2 regions of the Amygdalobacter nucleatus genome follow, and region 2 is predicted to be linked to the other one. Evidence: predicted binding sites of a transcription regulator. Region 2 holds the regulator's gene; the other holds the start of a gene.
What was found. The regulator NrdR, encoded in region 2, represses ribonucleotide reductase genes. The targets are predictions, from matches to a motif close to CACNANATNTNGTG.
Positions count from the first base shown of each region.

Region 1: nrdD (anaerobic ribonucleoside-triphosphate reductase) is a predicted target of NrdR. The motif match lies at 1,469-1,482, and genes of this name have one in related genera.

Region 1 is NZ_JARFNM010000001.1:899,385-903,178, forward strand. It holds gene PYS62_RS04110 (lysophospholipid acyltransferase family protein) at 1-1,135, opposite strand, end outside; gene nrdD (anaerobic ribonucleoside-triphosphate reductase) at 1,577-3,739, shown strand.
Region 2 is NZ_JARFNM010000001.1:346,500-350,293, forward strand. It holds partial or broken gene ftsZ (cell division protein FtsZ) at 1-861, shown strand, start outside; gene nrdR (transcriptional regulator NrdR) at 1,202-1,675, shown strand; gene PYS62_RS01585 (response regulator transcription factor) at 1,697-2,407, shown strand; gene PYS62_RS01590 (HAMP domain-containing sensor histidine kinase) at 2,432-3,794, shown strand, end outside.

The DNA of each region.
Region 1 (3,794 bases), 550 kb from region 2:
GCTGGTTGCTGAATTTTTCAATTGTAGCTTCACCGCTACTTGGATAGATATATTCAGGTGCTAATTCCTTGAGATAGCGTACAGTTGTATGGCGAATTTGCCAAAGATGCCAAACAATTGGGTTAGCACTAACACCAATTTTCATTTTGCCGATGGCTGGAAAGTTAATTGCTTCCTTGAATAGACCATCTGCCCCGATAGTTGCCTTGAAATTACAGAAAGAGCAGGCAATACTGTTACGGTTAGCTTGATAAATGACTAAGTGCTCTTGACAGTTAGGGCAGCTGTAAAGCAGATTGTCCAAGCCGCGAGCGAGATTATAGTGCCAATAGTTATAAGCTTTTTTGCCGTTTTTGATTCTCAATAACTGATTGCGATAATCATTGATTTGCAGGAGCTCTGCCATTTTTTCCCGAATTTCATCTAATTCCAGCTTGCTCGTTTGTTCACCTGTATAGATAAGCTCGCTTGTAGCTGTAATTTTGCCAAAACGTAAGCCTTTGTAACCACTCCAACGTGGCCAGGAGAGAAAGGCGCCATCAATATTGCAATAAATCAAATTGGCCTTAGCACGTTGAACTAATTTGATGAAAGCGTCTGAAAAAAGTTCATGTCTACCATCAGGTGTGCGTTCTCCTTCTGGAAAAATAGCAATTGATTCATTACTTCTAAGCATCGTCAACATTTGTTTAACAGCAATGTAGTCGCTGTTAAATTGCGTAATGTTGATGGTTTTCATTTTGGCCGTTATCCAAGGTAAAAAGCCTTTGCCTTCTTGTAAGAAGCTGCCTGCGACAAAGTGAAGTTTCATCTGGCTGCCTAAAGCAAGCATAACTAGAAGCGGATCGATCAAAGATGAGTGTGGGGCGATAATGATACTTGGGCCTTGTAATTTCTGACTATCGAACTTTCGTTCACAGGTGAAACGGAAAAAGATAGCAAAAACTACTCGTAATAAATAATAAGCAGCAGTATAAAACAAAGGTGAAATTGCTAGTTTAGATTTATTTTTGGCTTGACCGATAAGTTTGAAAGATAAGGTTTTGAGACCAATTTTTTTAATTTTGGTTTTATCTACGTTATCTGTCTGTTCAGATGGATCGCCGTCAGCTTGACGAAAGTGCTTGGTATTCAATGCTGTTACCTCATAGTAAATATACTTATATACGCGTTTAATTATAAGCTAAATGCGAAAAGTTTGTATATTAAATTGATTTCTAGCAAATAATACAAGATTAATACGCTTGTGTTACTTAAACCTGCTAAGTCTTTATAAGCAAAATAAGGTGTTTTTGCCAGTATGCTAGCTAATCTGCGCTATGTGATTTGGAAGAAAACTTAATTTAATTGCAAAATAGGCGATGCTTATGCTACTATATCTGGCGTTACTTAGCTATGAGATAGTTTAATGTAGCTTGCAGCTTGCATCTATCCATGGTAAAATTCCAAGCGTTAGGCCTACATACAACACAATATGTAGTGTTTAAATCGAATGGCAATTCGAAGTTTAGGCTTTTCCTTAAAATGTTTAACCGCTATATTTTGTAGTAGTAATTAGAGGGGACTGGAATACATTATGTCATTAGAAGTTATCAAGCGTGATGGTAAAGTAGTTGCTTTTGATCGTGAGAAGATCAAGATTGCAATTGAAAAAGCCATGAACTCCGCCACAGGTAATTTTGTAGATGGTCAAGCGGAAGAAATTGCATGTGAAATTGAGGAGTTTGCTAGAAATATTCCCCGTGCTATTACCATTTATTTGATTGAAGATCAGGTTTATTACAGTTTGATCAAGCATGACAATGCCGCTACAGCTAGAGCTTATGAGAATTACAAGGCTGTACAGAGCTTCAAACGTAAAGATAACACGACAGATGCCGGCATCATTGGCTTGATTGAAGCAACTAACCGTGACGCTATGGATGAGAATTCTAACAAAAATGCCTTCCTAGCCGCAACGCAGCGTGACTTGATTGCTGGTGAAGTTTCCAAAGATATTGCTCGTCGTAAGATTATGCCAACGGATATTTTGCAGGCACATGATTCAGGCGCAATTCATTACCATGATCTTGATTATGCAATTCAGCCGATTTTTAATTGCTGCTTAGTCAACCTAGAAGATATGTTGAATAACGGTACAGTTATCAATGGCAATCAGATTGAAACACCACACACTTTCCGCGTGGCATGTACAGTTACAACTCAGATTATTGCGCAAGTTGCGTCTAACCAGTATGGCGGTCAGTCCATAAACGGCTTTGATCGCATCTTAGCTCCATTTGTGCGCAAGTCTTTCAAGCGCTATTTAGCTGAGGTCTTAGAAGAACAAAAAGACGTTTATGGTGCAGAAGTAAGTGCAGCCAATCAGCAAAATGCTGAAGAGGTAGCTTGGCGCAGAACTAGAAGAGAGATCAAAGATGGTGTGCAGACAGTGCAGTATCAGATCAATACTTTAATGACAACCAACGGTCAATCACCGTTTGTTACCTTGTTCTTGTATTGCCCACCTGAGAATGAATACTCCAAAGAAGCTGCCATGATTACAGAAGAGATTCTGAGACAGAGAATTGAGGGCATTAAGAATAAGTGCGGCGTTTACGTTACACCAGCTTTCCCTAAACTTATCTATGTTTTGGATGAACACAATATTCGTGAGGGTGCACCTTATTTCTATCTAACAAAATTGGCCGCTGAATGCACAGCTAAGCGCATGTATCCTGACTATATTTCAGCTAAGAAGATGCGTAAGATGTATGAAGGCAATGTCTTTAGCCCAATGGGTTGCCGTTCATTCTTGAGTCCTTGGAAAAATGAGAAGGGTGAATATGTCTTTGATGGCCGCTTCAATCAAGGCGTTGTGACTTTGAACTTGCCACAAATTGGTTTGCTAAATCGTGGCGATGAAGAAGGCTATATGAAGATGCTCGATAAGCGACTTCAGATTGTTAAAAAAGCGCTTTTACTTAGACATGAACGCCTGATGACAGTTAATTCTAATGTTAGCCCATTACACTGGCAGTATGGTGCAATTGCACGTTTAGGGGAAGGCGAGAAGATTGCCAAATTCCTCGAAAAAGGTTATTCAACTTTGAGCATTGGTTATATCGGTTTGTACGAAGCTAGTTATTTGGTAACAGGTAAGAGCCATACAACGCCTGAAGGTAAGGCCTTTGCTTTGCGTGTTATGCACAAACTTAATGATGCTGCTGACAAGTGGAAAGCTGAAACTGGTTTAGGCTTCAGTGTTTATGGTACGCCAGCTGAGTCTTTGACGCATAGATTTTGTGCAATTGATAGAGCTCATTTTGGTGAAATTGAAAATGTCACAGACAAAGGTTATTACACAAACTCTTATCATGTAGATGTCCGCGAGCATATCAGCGTGTTTGATAAGTTCAAGTTTGAAGCAGAATTCCAGCCACTTTCCAAAGGCGGTATGATTTCTTACGTTGAGATACCTAATATGCAGAACAATATTGCTGCTATTTTGGAGATGATTCAGTATATTTACGATACAATCATGTACGCTGAGTTCAATACTAAGCTCGATTATTGCCATGAATGTGGATATAGTGGTGAGATAAAGCTAGATGATAAAAATATCTGGACTTGCCCACAGTGTGGCAATAATAATCGCAATAAGTTGACAGTTGTACGTCGAACTTGTGGCTATTTGGGTTCTAATTTCTGGAATGAAGGACGCACGAAAGAGATTAAGAGTCGTGTCTTACATATTTAACCAGATATGGTTTTGAATGACAGAGAGTTAGTTATGAAAATGGCTAACTCTTTAT
Region 2 (3,794 bases):
GATCCACAAATTGGTGCCAAAGCTGCTGATGAATCCCGTGAGGAAATTGCAGACAAAATAGAAGGCGCCGATATGCTGTTTATCACAGCTGGTATGGGCGGTGGCACTGGTACAGGTGCAGCACCTGTAATTGCTCAGATTGCACATGATATGGGCATTTTGACAGTTGGTGTTGTGACAAGACCATTCCGCTTCGAAGGCGCTAAGCGCATGATGAATGCTGAGGCAGGTATACGCGAACTTGAACAGTATGTTGATGCTTTGATTGTCGTGCCAAATGATAAATTACTTGAAATTAGCCAGGAAGATACAACTTTAGTTGACGCTTTTAAGATGGCTGATGAAGTCTTAGAGTTTGGTGTCCTAGGCATTTCAGATTTGGTAACTGTCAATGGCTTAATCAACTTGGATATGGCCGATGTTAAACGTATCATGACCAATGTTGGTATTTGTCACTTAGGTATTGGTAAGGCTGAGGGCGAGAATCGTGTCGATGAAGCTATCAACTTTGCTATGAACAGCCCATTGCTCGAAACATCTATCGATGGTGCTCGTAAGATCTTGATCAACTTCACAGGTTCAGACATGAAGCTCAAAGAGATCAACAAGGCAGCTTCCTTGGTACGTGATGCAGCTTCACCAGAGGCAGAGATCATCATGGGTGCTGTCAACGATGAATCTATGGGTGACCAAATCGCTGTTACTTTGATTGCGACAGGCTTTACTGATGAGAATCGTAATCGCAACAAGGATACAAACGGTCGCGACCTTTCTTTTGCTAAGAGTCAGACTAGCCCAAAGGCACAACCAGTTGCTAAGGTTGCACCAGCTATGCCAGATTTCTTGAATAATTCAATGAGCCAACGTGAGAGCCAGCCAACAACATCTCGTTTTGCACAGGGTAAGATGGCTAGCTTGAACAATAGCTTTGCAAATCCACAGACAAGTGCTTTTGCAAGCAACCGTAATGCATATGTAGCTCCTAAGCAGCCTAATATGCAGAAGCCAAGTTTTATGAATGGTAATGCTTCATCAACACCTAAGGCAAAAACTGAGAAGAGTACAAAGATTTTGCCTTGGTTCTATTCTGAGGATGAGGATGTCAACGAATAATTGTGTTGTTGGCAGTTAGAATATGACGCATAAGGTGCTGATTGCTTTGATGGTCAGCACTTTTTGTTAAAAGGAAAGGGTAGCTTAGATGCGTTGTCCAGTTTGCAAAGAAGATAGTGACCGGGTTATTGATTCTAGACCGATGGATGATGGCGCTATTATTCGGCGCCGGCGTGAATGCAATAATTGTAAGCGTCGCTTTACAACTTATGAAAAATTAGAATATCTACCATTGATTGTGGTCAAAAAAGATGGTACGCGTGAGGCGTTTGACCGTGATAAATTGATGAATAGTGTGTTAAAGTCCTGTAGCAAACGCCCGATAAGTGCAGAAGATATTAGTCAAATGGTGGATAATATAGAGGGAAGTTTGCATAACTTGTTGAAACGGGAAATCCCTAGTCGCACGATTGGTGAACTGGTGATGGATCATTTGAAGGATATGGATGAAGTTGCTTATGTTCGTTTTGCCTCAGTGTATCGTCAATTTACCGATTTGGAAGGCTTTCAACAGATTTTAGGCAGCCTTTACCAAAATAAAAAACACGATAATGAAAATTAAATGGAGGAAAAGATGAGTGATTTGAATTTGTCGAAAAAAGCACTAATTATTGATGATGACGCCAATATTTGCGAACTTTTAAGACTTTATTTCATGAAAGACGGTTTCACAGTTAAGACGGTGAATAATGGTTTGGAGGCCTATACAGCCTTTACTGAATATGGCCCAGATATTGTCATCCTCGACTTAATGTTACCTGGCAAAGATGGTTACGATATTTGCCGCGAAATTAGAAAGACAAGTTCTACGCCAATTATTATGTTGACAGCTAGAAGTGAAACATTAGATAAAGTTGTTGGCTTGGAGCTCGGTGCTGATGATTACATTTCTAAGCCATTTGATGCCCAGGAGTTTATGGCTCGCGTGAAGGCTGTTTTGCGCCGCAGCAATGCCAAGATGGAGGGACCAAAGACTCAGACAGAAGATAGAGTTTCTTATCCTAATTTCACTGTAGACAAGCTCAGCTATACAGCTGTCGTCAATGGGGTTGAATTGGATATGCCACCTAAGGAGTTGGAACTATTGTTCTTCTTAGCAACTCATCCAAATCGCGTATTTACACGTGAACAATTGTTGGGTCAAGTTTGGGGCTATGATTTCTATGGTGAATCAAGAACGGTTGATGTGCATATCAAACGTATTCGCGAACGTATTGATGCAACTGGTGGCTCTGATGTCTGGCAGATCAAGACAGTTTGGGGCGTTGGCTACAAATTTGAAGTAAACCAATAATTAAGAAAAAGGTAAGCTTTAGAGATGGCAATCTTTCCATGGCGTAAGACGCCTAAGCAGGAAGCAGATAGCACATATCACTTCTTTAATTTGTACACTAAGACAGGTCTTTTGATGTGCCTGACTTTTCTAGTGGGCTTTATATTGCTTACTCTAAGCTATTACAATATATTAGCTACATCAATTAACCGCGGCCGCCTGCTCGAAATGCAGAAGGCGGCTGTGAGTTTTGAAGACTTATTTCGTGATGAGAAGGTTGTGAAAATCAGCGATTTGTATCGCATTCAAGACAAAATCAACGACCGCTTGCAGATTATTGCTTCCACCACGAATAACAGTTATGTTTGGTTATTAGATTCAGAAGGCGAAATTCGTTTCAAGTCAGGTATGCCTGAGAGCTTGAAAGAGGTGTTTAGTCGTTCTTTGAATAGCCGCAATTATATAGTGCCTAGTGGATATAGCGGAGTTGAATTATCGCGTCAAGGTGCAGCCTATGATAATGCCTATCGTGGCCTATTTGCCAAAGAAGGCGGTAAGTGGCTGAGTGTCGTTAAACCAATTTATAATGTTTATGGTTCAACTTTGGGAATTATCCAGATTCATCAGCATGTTGATATTTGGTCTGATTTAACGCTTTATTTGATTAATGGCTGGCTAATGACCTTGATTATCGCTATTCTTGTTGCACTTTTAGTTATTTATGCTTTCATTCGCCAGCTGTCTCGGCCAATTCGGGCCCTATCTAGCGCAGCAAGATCAGTGGCTTTGGGCGATTTTACCACAAGAGTTAATTTACCCGAGTATGCTTGTCAGGACCAAGATGAGGGCATTGCCAAAGATGATTTAGCTAACTTAGTTTGCACGTTCAACCAGATGATTGAACAGTTGGAGCAGAATAATGCCCAGCAGCGTGACTTCGTTGCTTCCATATCGCACGACTTGAAGACGCCTTTGACTTCCATCAATGGCTTTGTCACAGGCATGTTGGATGATGTTATTCCACCTGAACAGACGAAGCATTATTTGGAGATTGTTAAGAGTGAATGTTCACGCATGGTTAAACTGGTCAGCGAATTTAACACGGTTTTACAGTTTGAAAATAATCAGGTCAAATACAACTTTGCTGAGTTTGATATTAACGGCTTAATTAAAGAAGTTATTATTTCGCAGGAAATGCAGATCAATGCTAAGAACTTGACGATTCAGACTGATTTAGCTACCAAAGAAGGTAGTGGTATTAAAGTTGTGGGCGATCGTGAGCAGTTGCAACGTGTCTTACAGAATTTGTTGAACAATGCCGTTAAATTTACGCCCAAGGACGGGATCATAAGTATTAGCACTTACTTGCCTAAGGGCCAGAAACGCTTTGTGCAAGTACAGGTAGATG